3 regions of the Vibrio sp. SCP2 genome follow, and region 3 is predicted to be linked to each of the others. Evidence: predicted binding sites of a transcription regulator. Region 3 holds the regulator's gene; each other region holds the start of a gene.

Region 1 (10,316 bases), on a different contig from region 3:
AAGTTTGCAATGCCCTTCTCTGCCACAATCTTCGATACTTCTTCCGCAAAATAGCTTGGTAGATGAGCAAAATCGCTTACCGTACCGTCTGCAATTAGCGTCTGACATTGTGGAGACTGTGCGAATGGCTTGTCTTGTTTAGATAGGTCAATCGTACCCTTCCAGCTTACTTTGTCTTCAGCGTTCACATCTTGGAAACCAGCACCTAGCTTGATGTTCTTCGCTTCATCACCACCGAAGTGCCATGTTGTTAGCGGCGCGCCAGCCTCGGTGTGCATTGCTGCCACTTCTGAAATTACTTTATCAACAAAGCGAGTTGAAGATTCCATACACGGGTTGATGAAGCTTTGCTTGTTGTAGAACTGAACCGTGGTTACATTCGATGTATCTTGAGGATCCATCAATCGGTATTCGTTCGCTTCTGCTTCTTTCCCTTGTGCCATTAGGCGGTCGTAACGTGCTTCCATTGATACCACTGCGGCACGAGCGTGCGCTGGCATATCAATTTCAGGAATCACTTCGATGTTACGCGCTTTCGCGTATTTTAGGATGTCCACGTAGTCTGCTTTGCTGAAGTAGCCAGAACCAAAGTTATCTGATGTTGAACCTGAGCCAAGCTGAGGAAGTAAACAGCTTTTCTCTTCCAAATCGAAACAACGGTTAGCACCCACTTCTGTCAGCTCAGGCAGACCCGGAATTTCTAAACGCCAGCCTTCATCATCCGTTAGGTGAAGGTGTAGTTTGTTCATCTTGTACGCTGCCATTTGGTCTAACGTTGCAAGAATTGCGTCTTTAGAGTGGAAGTTACGAGCCACGTCCACCATCACACCACGGTAATCAAAACGCGGCGCATCTTTAATAGACAGTTGTGGTAGAGAATCAGCATTTTGGCTATCTACCAGGCCAAAGATAGATTGTACTGCGTAAAAAGCGCCTGCTTGGTCGAACGCTTTAATCGCAATACCGTCGCCTTTGATACTCATCTCGTAAGCACCAGATTTTGCTAGTTCACCGGTGAAGTCTGCAGGAACAACAGTGATGCTTACAGGAAGATCACCACCAACGTCCACACCTACCACTTCTGCACGATCTTGAATTGCTGCGTATTGAGTCGCATCGAATGCGTCTTTAGGCAGCGCAATACCCGCCGCGATATCTACCGTACCTTTACCTGCTTCAACAGACATTGGCGTTGGTAGTAACGTGCTTGATACGTCTTGTTTTGCTAAGTCTTGGTTCTTCTCGAAACGAGACACAGCGTTTGCAAATACGTTGTTGTCATCTGGCGTACGTTTTAGGTTGTTACCCTCAAGGCCCGTCACGAAAGATGCAACGTCTTCTGTGTTAAGAGAAGCGATCATCTTAGGCTCGGCGTTTGGAGCAGCGACAAAAGCACCTGGCATAAAATCAGTTTCAAATAGCTGCCAGTATTCGCCAACCAGTGGAAGCACCACCTCTTCGCCCGCGGCAAAACCATCAAACTTCTCAGTCGGTTCTAGTTTATGTAGGTCACCAGTTACGCGAGAGATTTTAAATTGCTCGTTGTCGACATCTAAAATCAAACGAATGCTGTGAAAGTAGATAGCCCAATCTTTAGAGTCAACCGCTTGACCTTGGTTAACGAGCGTCATGTTTACCTTGTTACAAGACGCCCATTCTGCTCCCATCTCTTGACATGCAAGTCCTTCGTTAGCGCCGTGGTTAGTTAGCACTTCATATTGAACATCTAGATTGTTCGCGAGTGAGTTAACAACACTTTGCTCATTAGATTGAAACGAAGAACAACCTGCTAATGTAGCGATAACCGACGCCGCGATCAGACTCTGTTTAAACATCTTACTTACCCCAAAACGTAAATTAAGCCGAAAAAGTTGGCTCTAAAACTAAGATGCAAACAACATATCGCGAGTTATTTTTCATCGTAAAATTAATCATCACCGAAAGTGATCAGATTCAAACTTTACATTTTCAAATTAAATTTAAGCGATAAAAAACATAAGCTTATCCAACTCGTCAATTTCGACGTAGTTAATTTGACGAGATTACTGAGAACCAAATCACAGCTTTCGGGTGCAAAACACAATTTAAAGTGAAGAAAGATCACAACACGGCATTTGTTATCGTAATATCTAAAGATGACTTGGATACGAAAACGTGATTTTGTACTCACTTTTTCCTCGTCAAACTCCGTTGAAATAACGGATTTCAACAATTTTTCCGCATCGGTAAGGATCCATTAATGCGTAAATTACTTCTCTTACTATTGGTGTTGTCAGCAAGCATCCAAGCCGAGCCTCTGATCTGGAACATTGAAAAAGGTGGGCTGAAATACACAATTATTGGCTCAGTTCATGTTGGCGATAAAAGTATGTATCCCTTACCTGAAATTGTCTTTAAGCGACTTAAGACAAGCCAAGGCTTAATCGTTGAAACCGATATTCGCCAAAACAATGGAATCAAGTATCCACCAACAACACTGGTGTCCAAGGATGTACTCTCAACAGAGCAACAAAACGAGCTCATTGGTATCTCTAATTTGTTAGAGCTGAACGCAAATGAACTGTTACACACTCCACCTTGGGCTGCTGCTCTCGCCATTCAGATGAGGCAAATTGAATACCTTGGCTACTCTGCCGCAGATGGTGTTGATACCCGCTTAGCATACAAGGCGACGCTGTGGGATAAACCGGTGCTCAGCTTAGAGTCACTACAGTTTCAAATCGACTTACTCACTGGGCAGAAAGAATCTGGCAAAGAGCTTTTGATCAGCGCAATCGAGGAGTTCGATCATTCTGAGGATGCGACACATTGCTTAATAGAAAGCTGGAAAGCGGGTGATATGAGTAAACTGGAAGAGTTTGCCTCACTAACACAAATGTCTCCGGATTTTGAAAAATCATTTCTGATCGACCGCAATCTTGATTGGGCAGAAAAACTTTCCAACCCCAAATGGCTGCCTAAAGCCAAAGGGTCATACGTCATCGTCGTTGGAACCCTACATTTATTAGGTGAACAAAGCGTGTTGAAGCTACTGAAAGATGAAGGCTTTAAAGTAACACAGCTATCAAAGAGCAAAACTTCAAATTGTGAGTTTAAGTATTGAGAAGCGGGATGCGGGATTTGGGAACGGGAGAGCTGGAGAGCTAGAGAGCTAGAGAGCTAGAGAGCTAGAGAGCTAGAGAAACTTTTGAGGGTTGGCAATTAGCGTCAACCCTTTTTATTTCAACAGGTTAACTTGTCATCCTCAAGAGTGAGGTACGAACGAGTTGGGGATCTCGCAAAGCAAGTAGAAAACCTCTAGAGATTCCTAACTCCCTCATTCTTCGGTCTAAGGAATGACGGGGAACTAGAAAACTAGAAAACTAGAAAACTAGAAAACTAGAAAACTAAATCTGATCCACTTTATTCTGGAGTCAACTCCAGCTTTCCAGCAGAGCGAAGCTCGATCCCATTTTCCAAAAGCGCAGCGTTCCGTAGGACGAAGTCCGTTCCCGCTTTCCATAGGGCGTAGCCCGTTCCAAAACGACGAAAGCCTGCTTATAAAAGCAGGCTTTCTATAGGTGGTCGGTGAAGAGGGATTCGAACCCCCGACCCTCTGGTCCCAAACCAGATGCGCTACCAAGCTGCGCTATTCACCGAGATGTTTATTCGAGCTCATTGCCCGTCAACGAAGGCGTATATTACGGATTCTGATTTCTAACGCAAGCCATTTTGAGTAACTTTTTCAATTTTATTGTTCGTTTGTATAAAACATCATCTAACACGAATAAAGTGTGAGCAAAAACACATCAACAAGAACAAATCCGCAACCTAATAACAACAATTGATCCAGATCAGTGTTGCATATTTAACCACAGTTTACCTTAACCCTTGTCATCACACTTTGTCTCCATGGAGGAATTTATGGACTTTTGGCTTGATCTCCTATTTGGTAATGCGGTAGGTCTATCTTCAATGATTGTCATCTTTGGCGCCTTCGGTCTAATGCTGTTCTACGGCGGTTACTTCATCTACAAAGTGATGAACGACAAATCTCCTCACTAGAATCGCTTAGCCCTATTCATAGAATAGACATTCGCTATGCACCGAAGTAGATACCTTGTCTGCTTCGGTTTTTTATTTCTCATCTAGCAAACTCTTGATCCCCCCCATCCCCTCACAGGTATAATGTTGGTATTGATTTCTTACTCTGAGATGTAGCTATGTCTCATGATGATGACCTAAGCCTATTCCAACAAATGATGGGCGATGTAAAACCTCTTCAGCAAGATACGACAGAACATAAAAAACAACATCAGGTAACCGATGCACAACTTGCCAAACGTGAGGCGGCTATTTGGTTAACTGAAGAAGACCCTGAATATCTGTCCATCGATCATGCTGAGATGATAAAGCCTGACGATATTATCGAGTTCAAACGTGATGGCGTCCAAGACGGTGTGTACAAAAAGTTACGTCTTGCGAAATACCCAATACAAGCAAGACTCGATTTACACAAGCGCACGCTCGAACAAGCACGCGATGAAGTGGTTAAGTTCTTAAAGCAATGTATGCGGATGGATATACGTACCGTGGTGATTGTTCATGGCAAAGGTGAGCGTTCTAACCCACCAGCACTTATGAAGAGTTTTGTCGCTCAATGGCTGATGCAAATTAAAGAAGTGCAATGTGTTCACAGTGCTCAGCGCTTCCATGGTGGCACCGGTGCCGTGTATGTCTTACTACGAAAAAGCGCCGAGAAAAAGATCGAAACTCGTGAACGTCACCAAAAACGACTGGGTTAACGCGTAGCACAATGCTAGAATGCGCGCCCTCTATGTGCTGATATATTAGTCAGCACACCTTTAAACCGCCGTTGTGAAACGTTAGGAGAACAACATGTCACAAGATAACGCTAAGCGCCTCAATAAGTTTATCAGCGAAACAGGTTTTTGCTCACGCCGTGAAGCTGACCGCCTCATCGAGCAAGGCCGCGTCACCATTAATGGTAAAGTACCTGAAATGGGCACCAAGGTTCAGCTAGGTGATGACGTCCGAGTGGATGATAAGCCAATCGCGGCTGCCACTGACAAACCTGTTTACATCGCACTCAATAAGCCGACGGGCATTACCTGTACCACAGAGCGTGATATTCCGGGTAATATCGTTGACTTCATTGGCCACAAGAAACGTATTTTCCCGATTGGTCGCTTAGACAAACCTTCAGACGGTTTGATCTTCTTAACCAACGATGGCGATATCGTAAACAAGATTCTTCGCGCCGGTAATAACCACGAAAAAGAGTACGTGGTTCGCGTAGATAAGCCGATCACTGAAGAGTTTATTAAGCAGATGTCTTCAGGGGTGAATATCCTCGATACCATCACTCTTCCTTGTACTGTGACTAAAGAGACTAAATTCTCGTTCCGCATTGTGCTTACTCAAGGTCTCAATCGCCAAATCCGTCGTATGTGTGAAGCATTAGGCTATGAAGTCTTCAAGCTTCGCCGTGTACGCATTATGAACATCTCGCTTGATGGGATTCCTAATGGACAATGGCGTTACCTAACAGATGCGGAAGTGGCTGAGATTCTGGCAATGTGTGAAGACTCTAGCGGCACTGAAGAGGCATCTAAAGTAGATAGCAAGGGTAAACGCATTCGCAAAGCGACCGATGCCAAACTGTTTGATAGCCGCGAAGAGAACCAAGACTCTAAAGCACGTCGCAATCAGAAGAATCGTACTTTTAAAGGCCGTAACGCCGATGAGTTCCGCCATGCTCCAAACTCTAAAAAAGGTCGCAATAGTGGCAACCAAAGCGAATCTAAAGCTAAGCCAAATAAAGGCAAGACTTTCTATAAGCCTGCCAGTGACAAATCACAGCGCCCTGCCAAACCACGCTCTGGCGGTACTTTGAGTTTGAAGAAATAAGCAAAAAGCTGGAGAGCTGGAGAGCTGGAGAGCTGGAGAGCTGGAGAGCTGGAGAGCTGGAGAGCTGGAGAAATTTTTGAGGGTTGGCATTTTGCGTCAACCTTTTTTGTGGATGCCCGATCCCGTTTTCCAAAAGCGAAGCGTTCTATAGGACAAAGTCCGTTCCCGCTACCCATAAGCGCAGCGTTCCATAGGGCATAGCCCGTTCCATACAACAAAAAAAGGAGCCAATCGGCTCCTCTTGTCATTCACTTAGCGTCTTCAGCTTATACTGTACCGAAGATCTTATCGCCTGCGTCGCCAAGACCAGGAACGATGTAGCCTTTGTCGTTTAGCTTCTCATCGATAGCAGCGGTGAATAGCTCAACATCTGGGTGCGCTTTTTCAAGTGCTTCAATACCTTCAGGTGCAGCAACAAGCACAAGAACTTTAATCGCTTTACAACCTTTCTCTTTAAGTAGGTCGATTGTTGCGATCATTGAACCGCCAGTCGCTAGCATTGGGTCAACAACCAGCGCAATACGCTCATCCATGTTTGATGCTAGTTTGTTGAAGTAAGGAACAGGTTCTAGTGTTTCTTCATCACGGTAGATACCAACAACACTGATACGTGCACTTGGCATATGCTCAAGAACGCCGTCCATCATACCAAGACCTGCACGTAGGATTGGCACAACTGTTACCTTCTTACCTTTAATTTGGTCAACTTCAACTGGACCATTCCAACCTTCAATGGTTACTTTTTCTGTTTCAAAGTCTGCAGTCGCTTCGTAAGTAAGTAGGCTACCAACTTCTGTAGCTAGCTCGCGAAAGCGCTTAGTGCTGATGTCACCTTCTCTCATTAGACCAAGTTTGTGCTTAACAAGAGGGTGTTTTACTTCAACAACTTTCATTTCCATCTCCGGCTTATGTGATGATTTTTAAACAAACCTTCAGATTATAAACGATTTCGTTCTCAATTTCTTGTTCTATGACAAAAGAAAAAACTTGCGCAAACGTTTGCTATCTATGTTTATCCACTGGTAGAATAGCGCCGTTTTCATATCCAACTTTAAACCAGAGGACTTCCCTGTGAGTGCTGATAACACTTCTCTTAGCTACAAAGACGCTGGCGTTGACATCGATGCAGGCAATGCGCTTGTTGACCGTATTAAAGGTGCAGTAAAACGCACACGTCGCCCAGAGGTAATGGGTGGTATTGGTGGTTTTGGCGCACTATGCGAACTGCCAACTAAATACAAGCAGCCAGTTCTTGTTTCAGGTACAGACGGCGTTGGTACTAAACTGCGCTTAGCTCTGGATATGAAAAAGCACGACACTATTGGTGTTGATCTTGTTGCTATGTGTGTCAACGATCTAATCGTACAAGGTGCTGAGCCATTGTTCTTCTTAGATTACTACGCAACAGGCAAACTCGATGTCGATACGGCTGCTGACGTAGTATCTGGTATCGCAGACGGCTGTGTACAAGCAGGCTGCGCGCTAATCGGCGGTGAAACGGCTGAAATGCCAGGCATGTACGAAGGCGAAGACTACGACGTTGCTGGCTTCTGTGTCGGTGTTGTTGAAAAAGAAGACGTTATCGACGGCACTAAAGTTGCCGCTGGTGATGCACTTATCGCTGTAGGTTCAAGCGGTCCACACTCAAACGGTTACTCGTTGATCCGTAAGATTCTTGAAGTATCTGGTGCAGACAAAAACGAAGAACTAGCAGGCCGCACTATTGGTGAGCACCTACTAGAACCAACAAAAATCTACATCAAATCAGCACTTAAGATGATTGAGAAGCACGATATCCATGCAATCTCTCACATCACAGGTGGTGGTTTCTGGGAAAACATCCCACGCGTTCTTCCACAAGGCACTAAAGCCGTTGTTGATGGAAACAGCTGGGAATGGCCCGTTATCTTCAAATGGCTACAAGAAAAAGGCAACGTAACCACTCACGAAATGTACCGCACATTTAACTGTGGTGTTGGCCTTGTTATTGCTCTACCAAAAGATCAAGCAGATGCTGCTGTTAAGCTTCTTCGGGACGAAGGTGAGAATGCATGGGTAATTGGCGAAATCGCAAACGCTGAAGCAGGCGAAGAACAAGTAGAGATCAAATAAGCATGAAGAGTATTGTTGTTTTAGTTTCAGGAAATGGCTCCAACTTACAGGCGATTATTGACGCCTGTAACACCCAAATTACAGGTGGCCGAGTCACTGCCGTATTCTCTAACAAAGCAGGCGTCTATGCTTTAGAACGAGCAGAGAAAGCAGGTTCAGCAGCACATTTCCTTGATCCTAAAGCATTCGATACTCGTGATGCCTTTGACCATGAGTTGATGAAGCAGATCGATGAGTATCAACCTGATGTCATCGTGCTTGCGGGTTACATGCGTATCTTAAGTGGCGAATTCGTTCGTCACTATATGGGACGCATGATTAACATCCACCCTTCTCTATTACCTAAATACCCTGGATTGAACACTTACCAACGTGCTATCCATGCTGGTGATGAAGAACACGGTACTAGCGTTCACTTTGTGACAGAGCAACTTGATGGTGGTCCTGTGATTCTGCAAGCGAAAGTGCCTATTTTTGACGAAGATACCGTCGAGACACTGACTGAACGTGTTCAAACTCAAGAACACCGTATTTACCCTATGGTGGTAAAATGGTTAGTGGAAGAGCGCTTGGTAATGAAAGATGAAAAAGAAGCCTACCTCGATGGTAAGCTGCTTGGAATCCACGGTCACGCAGAAGACTAATACACTGCTAAACCCAATCAAATACAAAGACGAGCTCATGCTCGTCTTTTTTGTTTACGACTGTTAATCCTCCATTCATCTTCGCTACCTTATCCTGACAAAAATGACGGAGGTAACGTATGGATCTTAAAAGCCTACTCAATCAAGCCTTTAGCTCAGACATTGTCCAAAAAGGGCAACAGCAGCTTAAGCAGCAATCCAATTCAAACACTCTAAAGTCTTTAGGCGCAGGAGCCGTGGGTGGTGGCTTAGTGAGCCTATTAATGGGTTCGAAGAAGAGTAAAAAGATGGGCAAAAAAGTCGGCAAAAACGCGCTAAAGATTGGTGGCGTCGCTGCGCTTGGCGCTTTGGCTTACAAAGTCTACAACGACTATCAAGGCAAGCAGTCTACTTCATCTCCACAAGAAACCTTTAATTCAAATGACAATATCCATGACGAGTTGATCATCAAAGCAATGATTGCCGCTGCGAAAGCTGATGGCCACGTCGATAATAAAGAGATGGAACGTATTGAATCCACTCTTACTCAAGCAGGGGCCAATACCCAACTTCAGCAATTGATTCACAGTGAGCTCAACAAGCCACTCGACCCAGGTGAAATAGCAAGGCTTGCTCAATCACCACAGCAGGCCTCAGAGGTGTATCTAGCCTCTTTGATTGTGGTTGATGAACAAAACTTTATGGAAAAGGCTTATCTTCAAGAGCTAGCAAAGCAACTCCAGCTCGCCCCAGAGGTCACCTTCCAGCTAGAGCAACAACTGCAAACTGATTAATTTTGCTTAGGTTTTGAACACGTCGTCGTACGCTTTGCGTTAGGACAAGCTTACACTTTGAGTTTCCGAATTTGAGTGTGTATATTTGAGAGCAGTTATCATTTATCGGAGTATAAGCCATGCAAGTATACGGCTGTTGTGAATTAGTGCGCGAACTGTACGCACAGATTGGAAGCGGCGATCAAGCCTATGTCCCACAAGCTATTTCATGCGCAGTAAGAGCGTTAAACGACATCGCTGCGGATGAGTCTTTGCCTAAAGAGGCTCGTGAAAAAGCAGCATTTGCGGCAGCAAACTTGCTGATCTCAGATTTTGAGGACAAGTAATGAACTTAGCCAACTTTGAAACCATGGACCCTGTCATGTTGATGAGTATCGTCAACATGAAGTTACGTGATGATTTCGGCGGTGATTTAGACAAGCTTGTCGCTTTCTTTGACATTGATAAATCAGCGCTAGAAACCAAGTTAGCCTCTGCTGGATTTGATTTCTTACCTGAAGCTGGCCAGTTCCGCTAATCTGTCTTTGATTAGCTACAAAAAAACCGCCTCGATGGCGGTTTTTTATTGAATGACGACTTATTACTCTTCTTCGAAGAAATCGTCTTCATCGTCAAGTTCAGCTTGCGCTGCGGCTGCGCGTTTCGCTTCTTCGTAACGTGCTTTCTTCTCAGCGGCTTCTTGAGCTAGTCGCTCTTCACGTTCGATGCGAACTTTACGTGCTTCGCCTTTACGCTCATTACGTTGAGCTTGGTTTTGAATAAAACCTGCTAGCTCTTTTTCAGCCCACTCTTGTGCTGCTGATTCAGTTTCAAAGCCAGTTTCACGTTTTGATACTGACGTTTTACGTGAAGTCACTTGGCGAGTGATCTCTGCACA
Region 2 (10,316 bases), 310 kb from region 3:
CACTGCCCAAATGCTAGAAATGGTACCAGCGCCATAAACTTCATATTCATCCTTATCTAAGGAAAAGCCAGAGCGCAATTGAGGGGAGTGGATATTAGTATGGAGAGGCGATTGAGTGTAGCTTTGAAGAGGGCCGTATCCGTCGTCGGCTGAGGCAAGATTTATCGTTAGCAAAACGATCATGCTGATCAAGAGCCAGAGCTTCCCTCCCATTGTTGCCTCCAACTTATTTTTATCTATTTGATAGAAATATAGTTTAAGAGGCGAAGCTTTGCTAAATCGAAAGGCTTACCTGAGTTTACAGGTAAGCCCAGTAAGGTTAAGCGGCGCTAAGGTGAGTGGTGATGTATGGCTGCCAAGCATTTTGGTACAGCTCTTTAGACTCACTACGCATATTGCGAATCTGTGCGGTTTCAAACTCGCTGTAGTCACGACCTTCAATCGCAGCGGCGCGTTCGATTTTCTGAATACGCTCGTAGATGTCATGCTCTGGACCACTTTTCACGTCTGCAATCGCTTTAAGGTGAAGCTGTACTTCAGCGACTAAATTTGTTTTTGGCAGCTGAACGAGAACGTTTAAGTCGCGGTATCCAGATTCCGCTGGTTTCTTAAAGCGGTTTTTGACTTTAACAATGGTTGTCTCGCGGTTAAGTACTTCATAGGCAGACATCAGGCTTTCAATGTCGTCAGCGACAATAGTTGCACGGGCTAGGTCGGTAATACGCTCTGTTTGACCATCAAGTTCATAAGCAATCTTTTCTTTAGCACGGTCAGACGATTTAACACCAGCGAAGTAAGATTCTGTTGAAGTCAGTAGCGCAGTACTCTTACAGATGGTCTCTAGCTCTGCTTGAGCTTGATGGGCTTTGCTATAAAGAACGTCGAAATCAGTGTATGGCTGAAGTGGAGTGGTCGACATTGACTTAATGCCGTAAAGGCCGCTTAGGTTATGTTTGAATGCTTTGGAACACACTTCGTTCTGGTTAGTAGAACGGTTTTCCTCGTTACCCGGCGCGGTTGGAATAGCAGCAAATGCAGGGGCACGGCTGAGCATTAGAAGCATCAGGGCCGTAGTTCGCAAAAATAGGCTCATTCACTCTCCTTAGATGTGTAGGGCTTAGCTAAAAAGGTGTCGAAAAAAGTTTCAATCACTAGCGCTACTCATCTCTACATAGTTAATGGGGGCACTTTGTGCGATTCCAATCGCTTTCCCGTCGACTGTTGATAAAACTTTGAACAGTCTCGCATTTCCTTTGCGTTTAATTAGAGTGCAACCCTTTTCAAAGGTTCATCTTCAATGTGTAACTAAGTATATCTGATGAAAATGAACCTAATCTGAATGAAGTTTTCAGATTCGGATTGGTGAAGGGATACCACTTAGCTTCACTTTCCGATAGGCTATGCGTCACAAGTCAGTCACAGAGAAAGAAAATGAAAGACCCAGAATTTTGGCACGGTAAATGGGCGGCAAACCAGATCGGTTTTCACCTAGAGGACGTCAATCCGCTACTGATTAAATATTGGCAGGAAACGAACCCAAGCCAAGAAGACAACGTATTTGTCCCTTTGTGTGGCAAGTCAGAAGACTTGGTATGGCTGGCAACGAAACACTCAGATGTGCAGGGGGTAGAGTTAAGTAATATTGCCGTGCGTGCTTTCTTTGCAGAACATTTCTATACGCCAATGGTGATGCCGATTAATGGTCAGCATGAACTGTTTCAATTCGATGAGCTATCTATCTATGTCGGCGACTACTTTACTGCGCCAATCAAGCCGGTTGATATCGTTTATGATCGCGCTTCTCTCATTGCTTTGCCAAAAGAAATGCGAGTGCAATACGTCGAAAAGATAAAGTCTCTGCTTAAACCCGGTGGGCGTATTTTGCTGGTTACTCTCGATTATGATCAAGATCTGATGCCAGGGCCTCCATTTGCTGTCCCTGAATCTGAGGTGAGAGCGCTGTATGAGGGTTACAAGATCACTAAGCTAGAGAGCAATGAAGACGCTGAAAAGCATCCAAAGATTGCGAAGCATGAGTCTGCTCGATTCGTTGAAGAAGTTTACTTGATTGAAACGGTTTAAATCTAAGATAAATAAAGGCTTGGTCATTTCAAATGACCAAGCCTTTTAGTTTCGATAAAACACCCTAGTAAATGATTTTTACTTTATCTGCGCTTTGTATAGCATCTTTAATTGCTTGTTCGATGGATTCACGACGAGTAATAGCGACTCCTAAACGGCGGCGTCCATTAATATCTGGTTTGCCAAATAGTCGAAGCTGAGTTTGTGGCGCAGTCAACGCATCCCCTAGGCCTTCGAAGCGAACATCATTTGATGTTCCTTGCCCTAAGATAACAGCCGAGGCTGCTGGGCCGTACTGAGTAATTCCAGCGATTGGCATACCTGTAAATGCACGAACATGTAGAGCGAACTCAGAACTGTCTTGTGACATTAGAGTGACGAGGCCAGTATCGTGTGGGCGAGGTGAGACTTCGTTAAAGATAACCGTGTCGCCTTTGACAAACAGCTCAACACCAAAGATGCCGTAACCACCAAGTGCATTCACCACTTTACCCGCAGCGTCTTGGGCAGCGGCTAGCGCGTTGTCTGTCATGATTTGTGGTTGCCAAGACTCACGGTAGTCTCCATCTTCCTGACGGTGGCCAATTGGTGCGCAAAAATGAACGCCATCAACAGCGCGAACAGTGAGCAAGGTGATCTCGTAATCGAAGTCAATAAACCCTTCTACAATAACGCGACCAGCTCCAGTACGTCCGCCTTCTTGTGCATAGTTCCAAGCTTTATCAATATCTTCAGCGCTCTTAAGCACACTTTGGCCTTTACCTGAAGAACTCATGACCGGTTTACATACACACGGCACACCAACTGCTTCTACTGCGGCAACAAACTCTTCATAGCTGTCTGCAAAGCGATAAGGTGAAGTGGTTAAGCTTAGCTCTTCTGCCGCTAGGCGACGGATCCCTTCGCGGTTCATTGTTAGCTTTGTTGCTTTCGCTGTCGGCACCACGTTTAAGCCTTGGGCTTCTAATTCTACCAACGTATCGGTTGCGATGGCTTCAATTTCAGGGACGACATAATCGGGCTGTTCTTTTTCGATGATAGCCTGTAGCGCGTCTCCATCAAGCATATCTAATGTATAGCTGCGATGAGCAACCTGCATCGCTGGTGCATTTTCGTAACGATCGCATGCGATCACTTCAAGACCAAGGCGTTGGCATTCGATGGCGACTTCTTTACCGAGTTCACCTGAGCCAAGAAGCAGAACGCGAGTTGCATGATTTGCTGTTGCAGTACCGAACATAATTAACCCTAAAATGTAAGAGGAATAGAAGGTTTTGCGAGCATGATACTCATTGGAAAAAGAAAAGCAAACGTTTGCTTTGTGGTGTTTGGTGAATTTTAGTGGTGGAGTACTGCGAGACAAGAGCGATGAAAATTACGATTTCGATAATTCTCAACTTTATTACCGGTTTTTGGGTGTTTATTGAGCAATTGCAATCACTTATTACGTAAATACTCAGCTTTAGAGTTATAATCACTAACAATAATCAACTCTAATAAGAATACGGCTACTAACTTAATGCAGTTCGACCCAGAAAAATCCATAAAAATACCAATCGGTACGTTGACCGTTGGTATGTTTGTGACTGCAATTGAAGACAGTAAACGCGTCAATCTTGCCAATGCGGGGCGTGTACCGTCTGAGCAAGCAGTCAAACAGCTTGTTAAAAATGGAGTTAAATTTGCTTGGGTAGACAAGGAGTTGTCAGTAAAAGGGAGTGTTTTTAAACCCGTTAAGGTTGTGGAAGAAACTGAATCGCCACAAGAAGCTTCAACGCCAGTGAAGCGGAAAAAGGTGAGCCGATTTTCACAGCAGAAGAAAGCGCAGAAAATCATCAAAGAAGCGAAAGGGCTGGCTAACAGGATTCTGACGCAAACTTTTGAAGGTAAGCCAATTCATGTCTCTGAATTGGATGATCTCGCAGACGACATGATCGAGTCCGTGTTGCTTGACTCAGATGCATTGCATTGTGTGTCTGCGCTGCGTAATAAAGATGAATACTTACTTGAACACTCTGTCAACGTTGCGACTCTGCTCGTGACATTTGGTAAACATCTTGGCCTGCCGAAAGAGACGCTAAAACAAATGGCGATTGGTGGCATTATTCACGATGTTGGCAAAATTAAGGTTGATGATAAAGTTCTGCACAAACCTGCTCGGTTAACACCCGAAGAGTTCGAGCATATGAAGCTTCATCAGGTTTACGCGAAAGAGATCATCACTACGGTTACAGGTTTGAGTGATGTTAGCCGCGACGTTTGTTTGATGCATCATGAAAAACTCGATGGGAACGGCTATCCAGCGGGGCTTAAAGGTGATGAAATCCCTTTACACGGTCGTATGAGCTGCATCGTTGATATCTATGACGCGTTGACTGCCGATCGCTGTTACAAGCAAGGCATGAGCCCAGCAGAAGCGTTTAAAATACTCTTGAGCTTAACACCGAATCATTTAGACAAAGAGTTGGTGTACAAATTCATCAACTGTATTGGCGTTTTCCCTGTTGGGGCTTTGGTCGAGTTGAGTGACGGACGTGTAGGTATTGTTTGGACTTCGAATTCCCACGAGCCGCTAAAGCCAGAAATCAAATGTTTCTATTCGCGTAAGTATCACCGTTTTGTCGATGTAAGTTTTGTCGATATGAAAACAACCAAACTAACGATTAAAAAGGCGATAGCCCCTAGTCAGTTAGAAGTCGACCCCAAACCGTTTTTCGATGTTTAATCCCGAATTGATACAAAAAAAGGCGCTAATTTAGCGCCTTTCTCAGTTTAAAGTTCCAAGTAAGTGATTGGAATATCAGGGTTTAGTGCTTCTAGCGTTGCTTGTGTGTTTGCTAGATGGCTGATAGTACCGTCTTCTACTTCTACCAAGGCCGCAGAATCAATACTTTCGAGCTCCTTACGGTCTAACAGTAACTGGATCAACGCAACCTGAAGTGGCGGTAGGCTTGGGTTAAATGCAGCGTTTTCTGCATATGCGCCTTGATATACTTTGCCATCTTTGGTCTTAATCGCGACACCACTTAAGTTATGTGTGTAAGGGGCATGGCTACGATTTAAGGCAGCGACAGCCAGTTGTAGTAGCTCATCTTGCTCTTGTGTCTGTTTTCCATGGTCAACAGAGGTCATCAATGCTGATTCGATGCCAAGATCTGAAGGGCCAAACGATTCTGGTAAGTAGTAATGAAGTGGCTGACCTTCACGTTTCGGCAGTTGGATCTTTAGCTCGTTAGCGGTTGAAAGCTCATTCATAAACTGACGACAGTGACCACAAGGGCTGTAGTTGATCGTGATGTCAGCAACGCCTTGTTCACCCTTCATCCACGCATGGCTGATGGCTGATTGCTCTGCGTGAACGGTTTGCCCTAGTTGAACGCCGTCAAACTCGACATTCGCGCCGAAGTAGAGTTTGCCAGATAGGCCGCGAACAATTGCACCCACATAAAACTTAGAAAGCGGAGCATAGGAATAAGCGGCTGCAAATGGAAGTAGCAATACTCGTAGTTCTGCGTCATCAAGACCTGAAATAGCGAGGAGTTGCTCAAATTGCTCTGAAGAAATCGTCGCGTCAAAATCGTCAGCAAGAAGAATAGGAGATAAGAAATCTGCTACGTTTTGTGGCACTTCAGATAGCGCCTGTTCAATGCGGCTTCTCATAGTGAGTCCTTTAATAAACATCGTTGATATCTTTGAGTTTAGAGCCAGATACTGGTGTGTAAACTCCGATATTGGTATTACATTTTATGTAAAGATGAGAATTATTCGGCGATCATGATCACAAAATATATTGTAACGATATTGCCTGTTGCATTATTTGAGTGATGTCACACATGATAACGATTACAGACGAGAAATTAGTGATGTGCGTCGAGCCGCTAGTTGCAGCTCGACATCAATTACTTACGCTGACAACCAGACTGCCAAGGTAAAGAAAGAAGGTGCTAGGATTGAGGTGATAACACCGCACACCACAAGTGCTAGAGAGCTAAAGGCCGCATCTTGACCATCTTTCTCAGCGCAGGTCGCTGTCCCCAGCGCGTGGGAAACCGTCCCCATCGTGAGCCCTTTGGCAATAGGGTGAGTGATGTTCAGTAAGTTATAAATCGGATAAGCCATAATCGCACCGAACAGGCCAACAATTAAAACTAATATCGCGGCGATGGCGGGCTCACCACCAAGGTGACTAGAAACCTCCATCGCAATCGGTGTGGTTACTGATTTACCCAACAAGCTTGCGATTAGAGAAATATCTGCCTTTAAGTAAACGGCAATCATACTAGCGGTAAACATCGACATGATACTGCCCACACCACACGCTAGCATGATGATACGCCAATTGGCTCGGATCTGTGGTAATTGCTCATATAGAGGATAGGCCAGCGCGACTACTGCCGGTTGCAGTAGATAATTAATCCACTGATTGTCGGCATAGTAAGTTTCAAATGGCACTTTTAGGTAAGTCAGCAGTGGAATGAGAACGGCTAGGCTCACCAATAAAGGGTTCATAAAAGGGCTTTTTACTTTTTGGCATAGCCAACGTGCGGCAAAGAAAACAACAATAGTGACAAGTAACCACATTATTTTTGTCCTCCTTTAAGCATGCGATCGAGCATTAAACCCAAAACGACCAGTACGATGAGAGTACCACCTACAGCACTTGCTAAAATCGGTAAGGCGTTAGCGATTAACATATCGAAATGCTCCATCAAGCCAACACTGATAGGAACGAATAGCAGCACCATGTAACGAATAAAGAGAGAGGCACCGGGTTTAACCCAGTCTGAAGGCACAAGTCCGCTCGCAAGCAAACCAAACAAAATCAGCATACCGATGATGCTGCCAGGAATAGAGATACCTAATAAGTGTTGAATATTAATGCCCGCGACAAGGCACAAAAATATCAGCCCCATAGATACGACGTATTGAAGCAAAGTTTTCGCCATAGTGTAGAGTCGTCCAACTGCAGAACCTCCAGAGTGCTGAAGGCTCGAATTATTCAAATGCCTAACTTAGAGTTTTGATTAGTATTTAGAGAGTTAGGCCAGGTTGTAGGGTGCAGGACTTGGTTACTATTTTTAATTTTGACTATTAGGATACTCGCTTTTGTACGTATTGGTAGATAGATTTTAAAATAGCGATTTTCTTTTCGTCACTTTCATGTTCGTGAACTAAGTTTTCCAAATTTAGCATGTAGTCTTCAATACGACTTTCGAAGTAGTCGCGACAGTGCATTGCCCATCGCTGTTGTTCTGACTCATCGAGCGTCCATGGGAAGTTTCGCGCGCGGTAACGGAATAGCAGTGGTGCAATACGGTTATCACTAAATGAAATATCAAGCGCGGATAGGTTGTTAGGGTCAGTTTCACGAATGATGTTCATCGCCGCTTTATCTGCTGGAGAGAAGAACCCATCGTAGAGCATGCTATCGACGTCTTTGCTCTTTTCATATTCCCGCTCTATGCCATAAACACCAATCAGCTTTTCACGAACCTCAGGGTGCTTTCGGAGTAGAGCGAGATTCTCTAAACATTTCTCTCGGTCAATGCCAATTTTCTCTGCGTTTTCAGCAGTGAGTGTTTTCGCTGGAGCAAGAATAGGGCACTTATTAAGATGGATAAGCTTAACAGGGACTGGAAGCTCGTCAGGCGCAAGGTCAGAACGCTTAGTATACAGTCGCTCATTAAGCTGCTCGGTATCCAAATCCAATAGGGCTTGCGGGTCTTTCGCCAAATCAACACAAATAATTGCGTTTTGATTCGTCGGGTGCCAAGCAACAGGAACAACCCAGCTAGTGTAGTTACACTCTTTGCCCAACATTCCTGAAACATGCATCAAGGGTGTCATGTTCACGATGTCGATCAGCTCATTCAACTTGCGCTTGTGACGCATGCTTAGGAAGTAATCAAACAACTTTGGTTGAGCTGCTTTCACCTTTTTGGCCATTTCAATCGTCGCGATAACATCCGCCATGGCGTCATGCGCGTTCTCATGTTCAATGCCATTGGCAACAGATAAATGCTCTAGCTTAAAGCTGATAAAACCTTCATCGTTTTCAGGCCAGTTTACCCCTTCTGGACGAAGCGCGTAGCAAGCACGCATAACATCAAGCAAATCCCAGCGAGAGTTACCGTTTTGCCAACTCCACGCATAAGGATCGATAAAGTTTCGGTAACAGGTATAGCGCGTTACCTCATCATCGAATCGGATACTGTTGTAGCCTAAACTAATGGTGTTTGGTGTTGCCAGTTGTTCGTGGATCTTAGCGATAAACTCAGGCTCTGAAAGGCCTTGGCTTTCCGCAGTTTGCGGAGTAATACCTGTAATCAACGCGGCTTCCGGTGCCGGAAGATAATCCGCAGGTGGCTGACAATAAATAACAAGAGGTTCACCAATAATATTGAAGTCCATATCGGTACGAACACCCGCAAACTGACACGGTCGATCTTTCGCTGGGCTAGTTCCCCACGTCTCGTAATCAAAAAAGAAAAACGTAGGCTGATGCTCTTGCTGCATTGTCTTTATTACCAAGGGTTTGAAATCTACCTCGGTATTAGACCATTGGCAGCCACCAAGCGCAATTGTGAGAGAGAAATAAGGCGATAAGAGGTGATTTTTTGGGCGGTTGTGTTGCAGGTATTGTATCCACGGCGCCTGGTTTACAGCATCAATTAAAGTTTAGAATTAGGTTTGACGTGGTATTATTTATTGAAGGGTTTGCAGCTAAGATAGCGGTAAAATTCGAATTAGCTTATTCAAAACGTATTTTAGTTCTGTATCGAATAAATTGTTAAGAGGAAAATGAAAATGGCTACGCTAAAGGATGTCGAGACCATTGTATCTCAGTTTCAATCGGACTATCGAAAACCTACGCTCCCACCGATAGTTAGCAGTGGTATATATAGTTTATTTACTGATAAGAGTATAGTTTCTTCAGCGAGCATGTTTTGGCCTGAAACCTGGCCCAATTCCAATGAAAGAGGAGTATATGCAATCTTTGCAGGTGATACGCTGTTATACATTGGCAAAGCGTCGTTGCAAGAGCTTGGTTATCGGTTAAGTAGCTATTTTGTATATAGTGGCGATAGGCAATCAGCGGTCCCTAAGAAAGGTCATACATGGAGTAAGCAGCCTACCAGTGTAGTGACTTGGGCAGTACCTAGAGAGTTCTTCTTCGAAGCAACTGCCTTGGAAGAGTACCTTATCTTTAACTTAAAAGATCACTTACCGGACAATACTGTTGGGAAATCCAGCTATGAAGCAGTTACATTGGAAAATTAAATGACATTTGAGATAACAGAAACCATTTTCTCATACCCGCAATCACTTCTTGATGATTGGAAAAGTGGTGTTAAAGACTGGATTCCCGAGTCGCTGTTCGTACCTCAAGAAGTGTATAACCAATCGCGCTATCACTTTGGTGAGTACTACACACTCAAACAGTTCTTGGAATCAGGTTGGCGAGGGACGGCGTATTATGCGCTTGGCGATTGGGAGCCGGACAATACTAAGTATGATGAGGGGCGTGCGATTGTCGCTGAATACATTGATCCAATTCGATTAGCAATGTTTAAAGCTCTCAGAAAAGGTTTAACGTCGGGGGAGCCAGACTTGATGCTCTACAAAGACGACGGCTCAGTATTGTTTGTCGAAGTAAAAAAGGAATCTGATCGTATCTCTAAGTCACAGCTAGAATGTTTGGCTCAAATCAAGACAATTTTGAATTGTGATGTCGCTGTCGTTTACTTAGCGGAAGAAAAACAAATCTATAAGCCAAAAACTTACCAGCTCAACACAGGAGAGGTTCCTTCGTCGTGGTTTGAGCGACAATAGAGTCTGTCGATCGACACTAGATTGCGTGAAGTGAGTCGTGAAAGCTTGCCTACCGAAAGATATGACATTTGTTTGCTATTAACCTTGCGTGACTAAGATTAGTTACATGAGGCGGTTGAACATGCTTGAGCGGATAGAGCGAGTGCTAGATGTTAATAGCATTGAATATGAAAGCGGCGGTAATACGATATATATCAAGTTGGGTACGGTTACCTCTAAAGTGAAAATTAAGTATGACGTTGCGACGAATACCTATCGCGTCAACTGCAATGAATTTGTGCTTTATACCACTAGCTTTGTTTGGTTTGCTTTGACATTTTTTAGCATGACAAACCATTCAGATAACGCTTGGTGGTCAGGGTATTCGATTGGAATAATGTTTGCGGCAGGTATAGGCGCTT
Region 3 (10,316 bases):
CACACGGTTAAGCAGGTTATTTTGTTCTAGCAAAGTCTCACGCGAGCTAAACAGCTCAGAGCGCAGTGACAAGGTCTGCTCGAGTTTGTTGCGACGATCATTAGCATGGCGCATGTAATCCGCCGCCACATAGTTAGTCGATTCGGTGATTAAATGCTTAAACAAGTCGCGATCAGCCTGAGTGGTTTTAATCGCCTCAAGTGTCATGCGGTTTTCGCGCAGCGCCGATTCCATATCTTGGAACGCTTTTTTAACACCGCCATTTTGTGGCAAGAGGTAATCGCGAAGTGAACGAGTAATCGCACTTGAGATACCACCGTACAGCGATGCTTCGATCAGACGATAGAACTTAGAGCGGTCGCTAGAATTGCGTAATTTCTTCGGAATAACGCCGAACTCAAACATTTGAGAGTGGTAATCGACAATCGAAGAGAAAGCTTTGAATTGTACGCCTTCAATTTGGCCGATCGACTCTTTCACTTCGTTGATCTGGCGAACACGAGCTTGAGTATCTGAAACACTTTCGATCAACACATCAGTCGGTTTGATATGGCTTGGTAAGCCTTGAATCACAAACGGCTTGATGTCGACTTTTTTGTCTCGACCAGCGACCTGCTGCAGCTTAACTGCAAACAACAAACGTTGATTACGTGAATTCACAACATCGAGTGCAGCATAACAAGCGCCGGCTTGTAACTTACCGTACAGACCTTTATCGCGAGAAGATTGGCTACTGCCCGCTTCTGTTGTGTTACGGAAGTGAAGTAAGGTTTGATCGGGAATCAGAGCAGTAATGAAAGCTGCCATGGTTGTCGACTTACCTGCACCGTTACCACCTGAAAGCGTGGTGACTAGCCCATCGATATCGAAAGTACGCGCAAAAAAGCCGTTCCAGTTGACCATGGTTAGCGATTGATATTTACCTCTTTCAATCATGCTTCACCCTCTTCCATCATTTCTTGTTCAGCGCTATCGTCGCTGTCAGTTTGTTCTAGTAAGCTACCTTGGCTTGGCTCTTTAGTATGCACAACCGCTTCACCATCACGGATTAGGCGCAGCTGCGCTTCACGCATATCGTCACCAACTCGTACATCAGCACCAAAGCGGAAAACCGACTCACTGATGCTAAATTTACCCGTTTCACCAATGTTGATGATCATACCTAGGCGGCGCAAACGGCGCAGCGAGGTGCGCACTTTTTCAAAAAGCTTCTCTTTGTCTAAATCAGAGCCAGTTGCACGATTGGTCACTAGCTTCATGAGCTTTTCTTCATCGGCAAGGGCCAATAGCTCTTCATACAGCTCTTGGTTAGTAAAGATACCTTCATGTGCCAAACGCTCTGGGCTTAGGTAAAGGAAACACAATACCTTACCTACCAACATATCAAGCTCTGAAAGCACACTACGACCAATCAGAGACGTAGAACGCGGTCGCAAGTAGAAAAAGCCTTCAGGCGCTTTCACGAGTTCCGTGTTGTAGCGTTGATAGAAAGAGGACAACTCCACTTCGAAGTCTGACAACAATGCGTGGTTATCAAGATCTTCGCTTGAGATATGACGCCCTGCTCGCAGCATACTGTCTAGCGCTGGGAACAGAGGGTTTGAAATTGCTTTTGCCAGATTATCTGACATGTATTCATTAATATCGGTCGATGACATTTGCTTGTACCTTTGCACCAAATTCGTTGATCGCTTGCCAGTCCGGTTGAATGGCTTGGTAGTCAGACTCTGAGTAGCCTAAACGTACCGCTTGGTCGATAACAATTCGAGCTAAATCAAAATGATGAGTTTGCGGATGCTGTGCTAGGTAGTCACGTAGCACTAAGCCCAGATCGATAGGTGCACCTTGCTCTTTATGAACTTTAAGCATGCCTGCAATACGATCTGACAATTCATCATTGACCTGTTGGAACTCTTCGTATTCCACTTCTAGTGGTACTTGGCCGGTAACTTCATCATCTCTCAGTACCAAGGCCTCATCACGAAGATCGGTTAAGCGCTCGGCATCTGCGTAAGTCAGGTACCAAGGCATATCGAAATACTCTTTGACGGATTGACGTAAACGAGAACTGAATGCTCGGTTCTTATCCATATCAATCGCGGTTCGAATAAATTTGTGAACGTGGCGGTCATAACCGATCCAAAGATCGATCGCTTGCTGACCCCAACTGGTGATGCGATCAAGCTTCATTTGCAGACCAAACAGAGTTTCTGCAATAAACTCCAGCTCATCATCACCATAAACCAGTTCTTGAATATCAAGAATCTGCGTCTGTAGCTCGTCGCCAGCGGCTTGAAGCGTATCTTGTAGCTCTTTGAGGGTATTGGATGTCTCAGAAAGCAACGCTTCACAGTTGTTGATAGCGTCGCGCCAGTCTTTGTTTAACAGTTCAGCAATCTGAATCTTAACCGACTGCTGCTGCTCATCCATCACACGCTGGTTCAGATCGATCTGATCAAAGATCTCTCCCACTGAGTACTTAAGCACACCATAGACGTTCTTACGCCAATGACCTGGCGTTCCGCCCTGACGCGCAGACTCAATTGCCTTCGACATTTCGTCAGCAACCATTGAAAGCTGGATCGAGAGCTTAAGTTTAGAGAACTCGCGATGTCGGACGTAGTAATCGGTAATCCCTATCGCAAGCGGTGACAGGCGATAGATACTGGCGCCATCGGTCACTTCACTGGTAAAACGGCTAATCAGTCGTTGTTTGACCATTTCGTTAATCGCGTTGTTAGCGCGAAACGCCGACGCGTCACCCGTTTCTTCAAATAATCGGGTAACAATGGTAAACGCATCATGCAATTCACCTTCACCCAATTCTTCATCGAACCTTTCATTACTGAGCACAGCAATAGCGATTAGAAATGCCAGTCGCTCTGTTGTCAGGTTCAATGAGAAATCATGCTGCTTAACCCAACCGACCAATTCATCGATCGGCTGCTCAGCATTTAGAGTCATCTCACTCATTGTTAGTCCTGCTTATCTTTCTTTTGTGCCCATACATGTATGTATCGACCTAACGAGAGGTATGGCTCTTCTCTGCACAGTTGTCTTTCTAGTGCCAACACATCTTCATACTGGTAGTCGCCCATGTACTCCATATTGCCTATGTAGTCACTAAAGCAGCGGATACCAGATTTGCCACAAATTGAAAAACCAGCGTCTTCAATCCACTGGTAGACCTCTTCAGGTTTTAAGCCTTTTTGCGGCTGTAATTTAAATCTTTTGCGATGCGGCATTCCGTCTAATACATGAGGAATGTTACCGCACACGACATTCTTGTAGACCAAACCATGGTGGTTATAGAACATAATAGAAGCCATACCACCCGGCTTTACTTGTTCTAGTACTTTCTCTAGCGCAGGTTTAGGATCCGCTAACCACTCCATCACCGCATGAAACAGGACCACATCCACTTGGGATTCTAGGTGCTGGTCAAGCGATTGGACTGGCGAATGAATGAAGCGATACTGCTCAAGCAGGCCATTTTTTGCAATATCCTGCTCTGCCAATAGCAACATTTCAGAAGATAGATCACATAACGCGACATGATGTCCGAGCTTAGCTAGCTTTTGCGACATTTGTGCCAAACCGCCACCCGCATCTAGCACATTGAGTTGCTGATTTGCCCCATCAACAGTATTAAGTATCTGTTGAAGATCTTCCCAAACAATGACTTGGCGAATCTCTCCTTTGTCAGAACCGTAAATATTTTTTGCAAATTTGTGGGCAATATCGTCGAAATTGCGGTCTTCAGTCACAGCAGCTTAGGTTATCATGTCTAATCGTGCTGCTATTCTGTCATAAGAAAAGCAGGAATAAAGAGGCTTTCTCTTAAATTATAATCAATTGATGTTTTTTCGGACTATTTAGTATGTTTGAGCTGAAAAAAGTTGTGTCTTCTCTACTTATGCCGCTTCCCGCGATGCTAATAATCGGTCTATTCGGCTTAATGTTGATCATGTTTACCCGTAAACAGAAGACAGGCTGCTTTGTTGTTCTATTCTCTTTCATCGGTATCTTCCTCATCGCTTTTCAACCCGTTTCTTCTCGTTTGTTGATGCCGCTTGAACGCCAATACTCGGCCTTTTTTCCGGTCGACCAATCGATCGATTACGTTATGGTGCTCGGCAGTGGTCATGTCGTAGACGATAAGATCCCACCCACTTCTGAATTAAGCCGAACCGGTTTGATGCGCCTTGCCGAAGGTATTCGCATCATGCGTATTTACCCTGGGTCTAAATTGATTTTATCTGGCTATGCGGGCGGCTCTGAAGTGAGCAATGCCCGTATGATGGCGAAAGTGGCTCTCGCCCTTGGCGTCTCGAAATCTGACATTATTCTGTTAGAAACCGCCAAAGATACTTGGGAAGAAGCGAGACAAGCGGCAGCATTCGTTAATACCAAAAAGCTGGTTGTGGTGACTTCAGCAAGTCATATGGAGCGTGCTCTGAATGAATTCTACTCTGCAGGATTAAAGCCGTACCCTGCACCGACCAATTACCTTGCGCATGATAAAGTTACGCAAGCATGGGCTAAATACACGCCTAAAGCGGTGTACTTGGAGCAAACCGAGCGTTATTGGCACGAAACCTTAGGTCAAATTTGGCAAACGCTTAGGAATTGGGCGTCAGATTATGAAGAGCAAGCGCTGCAAGCCGCTGAAAGTAAAGTTTGATTTTTGATACCAATCAGAATAAGAAATCTAGATAGAAAAATACCGAGGCAAGCCTCGGTATTTTTATGTCTGTTAGCTTGGTGTTAGGGTCTATTGACCTTAGTCACCGGCAAACATATAGCCTTCGCCATGAACGGTAACAAAGATTTGTGGATTCTTTGGATCGAATTCCATTTTTGCTCGCATGCGACGAATCAAGACATCGATGGTGCGATCGTTTGGCGCATCAACACGGTGGCTGATCATGTTTAAGATACGTTCGCGGCTGAGAACCTGATTTGGATAAGAGGATAAAGCCACAAGCAGTTCATATTCTGCTTTAGTCAGCTTAACCGGCTCACCGTTACGACTCAGTGCACGGCGCTGAACGTCAAACGTCCACTCACCAAAGCGAACAACATTATCATCTTGCTTCGCTGCGCTGTCAGAGCCCGACGAGTTACGTGCAGCGGAAATTCGCCACAGTAAATTCTTGACTCGAACCAATAGCTCGCGTAATTCAAAAGGTTTAGTGACATAGTCATCGGCACCCATTTCGAGACCAACGATTTTGTCGATGCAGTCCGTGCGTCCTGTTACCAGGATAATTCCAATGTCTGATTGACTGCGAAGTTCGCGAGTTAGCATTAATCCATCTTCACCGGGTAGATTAATATCCAACATCACCAAATCAATCGCGTTGCTTTGTAGCATGTCTCGCATCTGCTCGCCGCTTTCTGCTTCGCTGACTTGGTAACCTTCATTCTGAAAGTAGCCAACGAGCTTACTGCGAGTCACTACGTCGTCTTCTACTACTAGTACGTGATAACTCATCTGCACCACTTAATTTGCATTGGGAATAGTTCTATCATTTATTCTATTCATAAATAGTAACATTTCTAGTATTTATCACTTTAAAAACGAGAAAGATGATTTTTTATTGATTCAAGACAAAACCGCCGCCTTTGTTAATAAATGCTCATAATTCATCTTTTATTGTCACGTAAGCCATTACCGCTATTCATTTTTATTAGTTACACTAATAGGTAGTTATTTTGGGAGTGATACCTAATGCAAGAAATCAAAGCATTCAACGAGAAACGTGCGGAAATCTATTGGTGGCTTTCAAGCCTTTACGCCAAAGAGTTAACTGAAGAGAACCTTGAGCAGTACCATTCAGCTCAAATCCGCTCTTTCCTTACTGGCCTTGGCGAGAATGCCGCTCTTAAACCGTCGATTGATCGTGTCATTGATGCACTTAATCGCTTAATCGATCGCGAAGATGCACAACTAGAGCTTGCTGCTGATTTTTGTGATCTATTTTTGAAGTCTGACCGCGACTCTGCACTACCTTACGCTTCAATGTACATTGGAGAGACTGGCCTGCTTAACGACAAACCAGCGAAAGAGATGGAAGCGTTAATGCTAGAGCATGGTGTTGCTGTCGATGAAGGCTTAAATGAACCTGCTGACCATATTGCCATTGAGCTGGATTTTCTCGGCAACCTCATCATTCGCTCTAATGAGCTTGAGCAAGAGCGTCATATTGAAGAAGCACTGATCGAGCAAGAGGGCTTCATTCGTCAGCACCTTCTAAGTTGGACCCCTAAGTTTTCAGCTAAGTGTCAAACACTCGATGAGTTCGGTTTTTACTCGGCGATCGCTTCTCTCACAGTGGCATTCTTAGAGTTAGATTGCACATACTTAATTGGTGAATAGAGTCTGACAATGTGAACTGACACAGGTCAGTTCGAAGAAATGTGTTTGCCCTAAGTCGGATTGCGGTCTAAAATCGTGACCGCAAACGATAAAAATGAACTATTCAAATACAAACCGCTAAATAAGAGCGGTTTTTGTGTTTCTGATACTTTCTGCCAACTTATTCTAAACTGAATATATTCTCGTGGCAGTCATCGACAGGACAAAATTTATGGCCACTATTAAAGACGTTGCTCGCCTTGCTGGTGTTTCAACAACCACTGTGTCTCACGTGATTAACAAAACACGCTTTGTTGCCGAAGCGACACAAGAAAAAGTGATGGAAGCGGTAACCGAGCTTAATTATGCACCGAGTGCAGTTGCTCGTAGTCTTAAGTGCAACACTACTCGTACAATCGGTATGTTAGTGACGCAATCGACGAACCTATTTTTCTCAGAAGTTATCGACGGCGTAGAAAGCTACTGTTACCGCCAAGGTTACACCTTGATTCTGTGTAATACAGGCGGCATCTATGAAAAACAACGCGACTACATTCGCATGCTGGCTGAAAAGCGCGTAGATGGCATCTTAGTGATGTGTTCAGACCTGACCGAAGAGCTGAGCGAAATGCTTGATCGCCACAAAGATATTCCAAAAGTAGTTATGGATTGGGGCCCAGAAAGTTCTCAAGCAGATAAGATCATCGATAACTCAGAAGAAGGCGGCTACTTAGCAACCAAATACCTAATTGAACGTGGTCACACTGACATCGCTTGTTTAAGTGGTCACTTCGAAAAAGCAGCATGTGTTGAGCGTATTAGTGGCTTTAAGCGTGCCATGGCCGAAGCGGAACTACCGGTAAATGAAGATTGGATTCTTGAAGGTAACTTCGAATGTGATACAGCGGTATTGGCGGCAGATAAAATTGTTGCAATGGATAAAAAGCCAACAGCCGTGTTCTGTTTTAATGACACCATGGCACTTGGTTTAATGAGCCGTCTACAACAGAAAGGCATTCAAATACCTCAAGATATCTCAGTAATCGGCTACGATAATATTGAACTGGCCGAGTACTTCTCTCCGCCACTTACAACGGTTCACCAACCCAAACGTCGTGTTGGTAAGAATGCCTTTGAAATTCTTCTTGAGCGAATTAAAGACAAAGAGCACGAAAAACGCGTGTTTGAGATGCACCCAGAGATTGTTGAGCGTAATACCGTTCGTAATCTAAATAAATAACCTTAAGTCAGACGCTTAGCTAGTAGCCGTACTATTGGCTAAGCGTATATCTCTCCTCTATTTATTGAACCAATGTCACATTTATCCTATACAAACGTGATGTTCTGCGCAGAATTTATTTATTCTTAAAGTGTTCGATTAATGCCACGAACAGGGCAAACCATTCCGAAAGGATGGGACGCAAAGCCTCCGGCCTTAAACAATTTATTGTCTGGTAGCGGGGTTGCCGATGGCGAATATGCAAACTGTCATACCGCTTTTACTTGCACTCGTATGACACCTTACTGACAATGTCTCTGCATAATTTTGCTAATCTCTCGGACCTGCATTGGTGGCGTATACTTATACACCGAGAAAACACAGCATGGATAAACCAATACTAAAAGACTCAATGCGTTTATTTGAGCAGCTAGGACATATCAAGTCTCGCTCAATGTTTGGTGGCTTTGGCATTTTTGCTGATGACACTATGTTCGCACTTGTCGTCAACGATAAGCTTCACGTACGCGCGGACGCGGCTCTCGCTAAACAGTTTAAATCTCAAGGGCTAGAACCTTACGTATACAAAAAACGCGGCTTTCCCGTAGTGACGAAGTATTTTGCGCTTTGTGATGACTGGGCAGCAGACGCAGGTAAAACGTTAAAGATTGCGACTGTCGCTTTAAAAGCAGCAAACCAAGAGAAGCAAACCCAATCGCAAGCGAAGCCGAACCGTTTGAAGGATCTGCCGAACTTAAGGTTAGCGACTGAGCGTATGCTCAAGAAAGCAGGTATAGACACGGTTGAAAACCTAGAAGAAGTGGGTGCCGTACACGCTTTTAAGGCTATACAGTCCACACACTCTGCCGATGTCAACATCGAACTTCTCTGGGCTTTAGAAGGCGCAATTAAAGGCACACACTGGTCGGTAATCCCACAAAGCCGACGTCAGGAGCTGTTAACGCAAGTCAGCTAATCCAATACAATATATGTAGAAGAAGTCAGCCTTAGTGCTGACTTTTTTTATTGCTTTTTATCTGCAGTTTGAAATTTGTCGCTTGCTTTCCCTGTCTTGTCTAGTAACACTAATATTTGATATCCATGAAATTAAATGGAGCTGCTCAACATGAATAAAAAGATCATCCTAGGAATTGTTTTCGTCGCTTTGATTGTTTTGCTTGGCGTTAATTTTGGCCAGTATCTCACGCTAGAAAACGCTAAAGCCCAACAAGCAGAGCTTGCAGCATTTATCGCTGACAACTTTACTATTGCAGCTGCTAGCTATTTTATCGCCTATGTTGCCATCACCGCTTTCTCTATTCCTGGCGCTGCGGTCGTGACTCTTTTGGGTGCTGCCCTTTTCGGTTTCTGGACGAGCTTACTGCTAGTTTCTTTCGCTAGCACCATAGGTGCAACACTCGCATTTTTGAGCAGCCGATACTTGTTGCGTGATTGGGTACAAAGCAAATTTGGTGAAAAGCTCAATGCCATCAACCAAGGCGTTGAAAAAGATGGCGCATTTTATCTGTTCTCACTGAGATTAATTCCAGTGTTCCCATTCTTCCTCATCAACTTGTTAATGGGTTTAACACCTATCGCGACGGCTCGATTCTATTTGGTGAGTCAACTCGGTATGTTGCCTGGAACAGCCGTTTACTTAAATGCCGGGACACAACTGGCTCAAATTGACAGCTTGTCGGGTATCGTCTCTCCAACCGTTTTAGCCTCTTTTGCACTTCTCGGCTTATTCCCGGTGATTGCTAAATGGGTCATGGCGAAAATTAAGAGCTCCCCTTCAACATCAAATGGAAATGCTTAATGAGGATATATTCTGCATCGACACCTACTGAAGCTCACATTGTTTGTGAGCTTCTTAAGTCTCAACAGATTGAGTGTGAAGTTCGTGGTGAAGGCGTGTTTGGGCTCCAAGGTGAAATACCTTTTGGCGAGAGCAGCGAACCTTATGTCTGGCTACTCGACCCAGATCAAGCCAAGCACGCCAATACGGTTATCGAGCAGTTTAACAATGCGGATGTTGGCAGTAATTGGCGTTGCAACCAATGTGGGGAAATGAACGAGCCTCAATTTGGCGCATGTTGGCAATGCGGACAAGCAGCACCTTAACCGATTTTAGGCGCTTCAATTTGCTGCTGAATAAATGAAATCGAATGGTGATTGAACTCTTCTGGGCGCTCAACGTTACATACATGGCCGCAATCGGCAATCTCAAGTAACTTGCTCTTGCGATGTGCAGCAACCATCTCTTTGACAGGCTGAATAAACATATAGTCTTTCTCCCCCATCAAATAGAGCGTTGGGATAGGCAGTTCTCTATCCTTAAAATACTTCATCAGTGGATTAACTTCCGAAGTGAGAATAAACCAACGCTTAAACTCTTTCTGGCAAAGCTTCTTGGCTTCGCGGATAAATAAGTGCCTTGATTCCCTCTGAGTACGCTGCGGCATCACAATATAAGCAAAAAGGCTGTATAACCACATGTAAGGGATGACGTGTTTGCACATGCCACCTAGCCTAACCAATATCTGCGAACGGACGTTAAATCGCGTTACAGCGCCACCTAGCACCATAGACTTGACTCTATCTGTTGCAAGTTCCGCTAGGTTTCGAACAATTATCGTGCCGAGAGACATACCAACAAAGTGGGCCGAACGTATCTTTAAGTGGTCGAGCACCTTAAGAATGTCCATTGTCACCGCCTGAAACGTATAGCGGTTT

Evidence for each region. Region 3 encodes PurR, which represses purine synthesis genes. Its sites were predicted from a motif close to TNANGNAAACGTTTNCNTNA; they were not measured.
Region 1: a site for PurR is predicted at 6,898-6,917, ahead of purM (phosphoribosylformylglycinamidine cyclo-ligase). Genes of this name have one in related genera too.
Region 2: a site for PurR is predicted at 3,385-3,404, ahead of purT (formate-dependent phosphoribosylglycinamide formyltransferase). Genes of this name have one in related genera too.

What each region holds. Positions count from the first base shown of each region.
Region 1 is NZ_JCAFVV010000008.1:116,100-126,415, forward strand. It holds gene AC5O63_RS18525 (beta-N-acetylhexosaminidase) at 1-1,835, opposite strand, end outside; gene AC5O63_RS18530 (TraB/GumN family protein) at 2,240-3,103, shown strand; tRNA gene AC5O63_RS18535 (tRNA-Pro) at 3,562-3,638, opposite strand; gene AC5O63_RS18540 (DUF3149 domain-containing protein) at 3,904-4,044, shown strand; gene smrA (DNA endonuclease SmrA) at 4,203-4,784, shown strand; gene rluF (23S rRNA pseudouridine(2604) synthase RluF) at 4,879-5,910, shown strand; gene upp (uracil phosphoribosyltransferase) at 6,177-6,803, opposite strand; gene purM (phosphoribosylformylglycinamidine cyclo-ligase) at 6,982-8,022, shown strand; gene purN (phosphoribosylglycinamide formyltransferase) at 8,025-8,666, shown strand; gene AC5O63_RS18570 (tellurite resistance TerB family protein) at 8,786-9,439, shown strand; gene AC5O63_RS18575 (YaeP family protein) at 9,559-9,765, shown strand; gene AC5O63_RS18580 (DUF4250 domain-containing protein) at 9,765-9,956, shown strand; gene AC5O63_RS18585 (DUF3622 domain-containing protein) at 10,020-10,316, opposite strand, start outside.
Region 2 is NZ_JCAFVV010000003.1:91,671-101,986, reverse strand. It holds gene AC5O63_RS11535 (DUF3187 family protein) at 1-213, opposite strand, end outside; gene AC5O63_RS11530 (nucleotidyltransferase family protein) at 320-1,093, opposite strand; gene AC5O63_RS11525 (thiopurine S-methyltransferase) at 1,432-2,082, shown strand; gene purT (formate-dependent phosphoribosylglycinamide formyltransferase) at 2,147-3,322, opposite strand; gene AC5O63_RS11515 (cyclic di-GMP phosphodiesterase) at 3,602-4,807, shown strand; gene cdd (cytidine deaminase) at 4,855-5,742, opposite strand; gene AC5O63_RS11505 (CidB/LrgB family autolysis modulator) at 5,986-6,663, opposite strand; gene AC5O63_RS11500 (CidA/LrgA family protein) at 6,663-7,028, opposite strand; gene sbcB (exodeoxyribonuclease I) at 7,174-8,598, opposite strand; gene AC5O63_RS11490 (GIY-YIG nuclease family protein) at 8,890-9,363, shown strand; gene AC5O63_RS11485 (VRR-NUC domain-containing protein) at 9,364-9,915, shown strand; gene AC5O63_RS11480 (hypothetical protein) at 10,037-10,316, shown strand, end outside.
Region 3 is NZ_JCAFVV010000003.1:402,747-413,062, forward strand. It holds gene mukB (chromosome partition protein MukB) at 1-936, opposite strand, end outside; gene mukE (chromosome partition protein MukE) at 933-1,658, opposite strand; gene mukF (chromosome partition protein MukF) at 1,639-2,973, opposite strand; gene cmoM (tRNA uridine 5-oxyacetic acid(34) methyltransferase CmoM) at 2,976-3,767, opposite strand; gene elyC (envelope biogenesis factor ElyC) at 3,881-4,684, shown strand; gene torR (two-component system response regulator TorR) at 4,784-5,497, opposite strand; gene torD (molecular chaperone TorD) at 5,735-6,382, shown strand; gene purR (HTH-type transcriptional repressor PurR) at 6,594-7,601, shown strand; cyclic di-GMP riboswitch class I at 7,746-7,832, shown strand; gene AC5O63_RS13000 (TfoX/Sxy family DNA transformation protein) at 7,966-8,556, shown strand; gene AC5O63_RS13005 (TVP38/TMEM64 family protein) at 8,707-9,399, shown strand; gene AC5O63_RS13010 (putative signal transducing protein) at 9,399-9,704, shown strand; gene AC5O63_RS13015 (alpha/beta fold hydrolase) at 9,701-10,316, opposite strand, start outside.